2 regions of the Sinorhizobium sp. 22678 genome follow, and region 1 is predicted to be linked to the other one. Evidence: predicted binding sites of a transcription regulator. Region 1 holds the regulator's gene; the other holds the start of a gene.

Region 1 (2,200 bases):
CGAGGAGAACGATACCGATAAAATGTTCACCAACCCGGACGATCAGCGCACCCAGGACTACATCATGGGCCGCTTCGGCTGATGGCCGGAGAGGGGCGGAGTTTTTCCGTCCCTCCCGGTCAAGACCGAACGAGGCCCATTCAGAACAGCGCGTCCCCCGAGGAAACGAATATGTCTCACGCACACATCATGTCCGCCTTCGACGAAGAGTTGAAGTATCTCACGCGCCGCATCTCCGAGATGGGCGGTCTCGCCGAGCAGATGGTGGCGGACTCCGTCCGTGCGCTCGTCAATTCCGATCTCGCCCTGGCCCAGAAGGTGATCTCCGACGACACCATTCTGGACGACGCGGAACGGCAGATCGGCGAAAAGGCGATCGTCACCATTGCCAAACGCCAGCCCATGGCCTCGGATTTGCGGGAGATCATGGGTTCGATCCGCATCGCCGCGGACCTGGAGCGCGTGGGCGACCTCGGCAAGAACACCGCAAAGCGGGTGATTGCCGTGGCCGGTTCAGGCATACCGCGCAAGCTTGCGCGCGGCCTCGAACACCTGGCCGAGCTCGCGCTCGTTCAGTTGAAGGAAGTCCTGGACGTCTACGCGTCCCGTTCGCCGGAAAAGGCGAACAGCATTCGCGAACGCGATGAAGAGATCGATGCGATCTACACGTCCCTGTTCCGGGAACTGCTGACCTATATGATGGAAGATCCGCGCAACATCACGCCGTGCACGCATCTTCTCTTCTGCGCCAAGAACATCGAGCGTATCGGCGATCACGCGACCAATATCGCCGAAACGATCTACTATATGGCGACAGGCGCCCAGCCGCAGGGCGAACGGCCGAAGGACGACATGACGTCGACATTGGGTTCCGTGACGGACTGAGATCGCCCGGCATCCGGTGCCTATGCAGAATTGTTCCGGCCGCCTCGGTGCGGCCTACCACCGTGTGCGGCGGCATGACGGCTGTCGTGCGTAGGAAGGAGTCCTACTGAATGTTGCCGAAGATTGCCGTAGTCGAAGACGAGGAAGCCCTGAGCGTTCTCCTGCGCTACAATCTCGAGGCGGAAGGCTTCGAGGTCGATACGATCCTTCGCGGCGACGAGGCGGAGATCCGCCTGCAGGAGCGCCTGCCCGACCTTCTCATCCTCGATTGGATGCTGCCCGGGGTTTCCGGTATCGAGCTCTGCCGCAGGCTGCGCCAGCGGCCGGAAACGGAGCGCCTGCCGATCATCATGCTGACCGCGCGCGGCGAGGAAAGCGAGCGCGTGCGGGGCCTTGCCACCGGCGCCGACGATTACGTCGTCAAGCCCTTCTCGACGCCGGAACTGATGGCGAGGGTCAAGGCGATGCTCAGGCGCGCCAAGCCCGAGGTTCTGTCGACGCTCCTGCGCTGCGGCGATATCGAGCTCGACCGGGAGACGCACCGCGTCCACCGCCGCAGTCGCGAAGTGCGCCTCGGCCCGACGGAGTTCCGGCTGCTGGAATTTCTGATGTCCTCACCGGGGCGCGTCTTCTCCCGTTCACAGCTCCTGGACGGTGTCTGGGGACACGACATCTATGTCGACGAACGGACCGTGGACGTTCATGTCGGGCGGCTGCGCAAGGCACTGAACTTTTCCAACATGCCGGACGTCATCCGGACGGTGCGCGGCGCTGGCTATTCGCTGGAGAGCTGAGGCTGAAGGTCGCTGGCGCCCGTGCCGGCTTGCGGCATGGCAAAGAAAAAGGGGCCTTTCCGGCCCCGATTTTCGTCGTGCATCCAGAGCGGGATGAGCAAGGCGCCTCAGCGCATGCGCCGGCGCTCGGCGGAGGGCTGGTAGGCCAGCCGGGCATGGAAGGTGCAATAGGGAGAGGCTTCCGGGGAGTCGTTGCCGCAGAAGTGGAACTCTTCCTTGAGCGGGTCGCCGATCGGCCACTTGCAGGTGCGTTCGGTAAGCTCCGTGAGCTCCAGCCGCCGCGACATCGGCAGGACGATGTTCCTGTCGATCTGCAGCTCCTGGTCCATTTCCAGGCCGACTGCGAGCTCTTCCTTGAGCGCGGTCGCACCGGCCGTGCGGGTCACGGTGCGGGTTACGGAACGCGCAGCATAGTTCGGTGCGCGCGGGGCAGACGTCGCCCGTTTGGGCCGGGCTGCAGCGGTCGTGCTTCCGCCGGCCTTGGCGCGCCCGGGCAGGCTCAGCCGATGAACCTTTCCGAT
Region 2 (2,200 bases), on a different contig from region 1:
TCCGAGCCCAGGCGCAGACAATCGAAGACAGTTGTGATGCCGGAGGTGACGACCTGGGCGTCATGAGCCTGGATCGCCGCGATCTTCAGCCAGCGAACCCCGGGGCGCGGAGAATAGTGCGCCTCGAGATGGTCGGTGTGCAGTTCGACGAGCCCGGGCAGCAGGTAGTCACCCTCGAAATCCTCGCCCGTGGCGCTCGCCCCTTCGGAGATGTCGGCGATCCTGCCGTCGCGGATCAGCACCGAACCGTCGAGGATCCGGTCCTCCAGAACGATGCGGGCGTTGGTCAAAACCTGTTCTTTGGGCATGTCATGCAATCTTTCGTTCGGATGCGCCGCCAAGCGGCAGCAGGGAATGGACGGTGAAAGGAGCGCCGCGGCGCTCTTCGGCGAAAAGGGCAATCGTCGAGACGGCAAGCGGCTTGCCGATGAATTCGGCGAAGACCGTTTCGAGCGCCTTTCTCATGGGCCGCTGCATGTCTTCCGGCACCGGCCCAGTCAGCGTCAGATGGAACTGGAACTCCTCGAAGACGTATGGGTAGCCCCATGCCGCCAGGTACTCGCGCTGACGCTGCGTAAGCCTGTCCGGATTGCGGCGGGCGAGATCGGCTTCCGAAAGCGGCGCCCGGAATGGCTCGAAACGACGAACCGCCTGCTCCGCAAGGCGCTGCAGAGGCGGGCAAGGGTCGGCCGAGACGAGCGCGAAGAAGGGGCCGATCTGATGCAAGGCGATCTCCGGCACTTCGAACGGCTCGATCTCCGCGGCGAACTCGTCGAAAGCCGCGATCAAGTCGGCTTCACCGCGGCCGGAGGTAAGCTCGAACGGTGCTTTCAGGGTCCCGTGGAAGCCGTAACGGCGGGGCTCGGTCGTCAATGCCATCTGCTCTTCACGTCCTACTGCCGGATTTTCCGGGCAGTCCAGGGCGCCGCCGGTGAACGCGTCGCGTCCCAGCCAACGGGAAGCGGTCTGCGACAGCCGGTCATCGGACGGCGGCGCGAAGTAGATTGCATAGCGCACGAATTCACACTTTCTTCATCAGTCGCTTCGACGCAGTTGCCCCGAGTCGACGGTTTCCGGGATGAAATGCGCAGCTAGCCGATTTGCATGACAACATCATGATGACATCGGCCCAGAACGCAAATCGGTTCGGGGCGGGATGGATTTGTTTGCAGCTTCGCCTGCTCCCGCGCCAGTGATCGGAATCAGTCATCATTATCCGAATCGACCGGTCCGTTTCTAGACCATGATGATTTTAGGTCGGATCAACCTGAAATCATGAGCGGAGGAAAAACCGCACACACTTTTCCTCATCATCCCCGGTTCCTCATTCCTGTGCTTGTCACAGGAATCCAGCCAGACCAAGTCCTTGGGCTGAAAGAGCTCTTTCCGCGCCGCAGACGCGGCGCTGCTGGATCCCTGTGACGAGCACAGGGATGAGGCAGAAGGAGAGATTGCAGTCCTCCGATACGTTTCCTACAGCGCCGCGCGTCTTATGAGACGATCTGCTGCATGTTTTTGTCCATTGATCGGCTACGACCAATCGAAACATGCAATGGGCGCACGCTCGGTACTCAAGGAATTCAAGCGCATCGCCATGCGCCGACAAGACCGACCAGAGCTTCAACGGCATCATCCATCTCGCAGCAGCCGTCAAAAATTCGAAATGAATCTCAACGCGCGTTAGCGTGTGCGGCCCATGAGACGCGATCGGCAAAGATTGGAGATGCTGTCGAAAACGAAGACGACCATCAAGATCAGCAGCACCATATAGGCGACATTTTCCCAATCCGAATTTGTGCGCATCGCCTCCCACAGCTTCAGGCCGATCCCGCCGGCGCCGACGGCGCCGATAATGGTGGCCGAACGCGTGTTCGACTCCCAGAAGTAGAGAGCCTGGCTGGCAAAGACCGGCAGGACCTGCGGGAGCACGCCGAAGCGCTGCACGGCGACCGGCGCGGCGCCGACCGACTTGACGCCCTCACGCTGCTTGTCGTCGATGTTCTCGAGGGCTTCGGAGTAGAGCTTGCCGAGCGTGCCCGTGTCGGTGAAGAAGATCGCCGAGATGCCCGCGAGCGGTCCGGGCCCGAAGGCGCGGGTGAAGAACAGCGCCCAGATGAACATGTCGACCGACCGCAGGAAGTCGAAGAAGCGCTTCACGAACTGATTGGTGAGGCGGCTCGGCGTGATGTTGCGCGCCGCG

What was found. The regulator PhoB, encoded in region 1, activates phosphate uptake and scavenging genes when phosphate is short. The targets are predictions, from matches to a motif close to TGTCATNNANCTGTCAT.
Region 2: ACTJKL_RS11040 (DUF1045 domain-containing protein) is a predicted target of PhoB. The motif match lies at 1,108-1,124, and genes of this name have one in related genera.

The regions. Positions count from the first base shown of each region.
Region 1 covers NZ_JBQEMS010000021.1:72,160-74,359, forward strand. Annotated here, with positions in the region: gene pstB (phosphate ABC transporter ATP-binding protein PstB) at 1-82, shown strand, start outside; gene phoU (phosphate signaling complex protein PhoU) at 172-885, shown strand; gene phoB (phosphate regulon transcriptional regulator PhoB) at 996-1,679, shown strand; gene ACTJKL_RS25035 (GcrA family cell cycle regulator) at 1,787-2,200, opposite strand, start outside.
Region 2 covers NZ_JBQEMS010000006.1:56,634-58,833, reverse strand. Annotated here, with positions in the region: gene ACTJKL_RS11045 (alpha-D-ribose 1-methylphosphonate 5-triphosphate diphosphatase) at 1-308, opposite strand, end outside; gene ACTJKL_RS11040 (DUF1045 domain-containing protein) at 310-1,017, opposite strand; gene phnE (phosphonate ABC transporter, permease protein PhnE) at 1,681-2,200, opposite strand, start outside.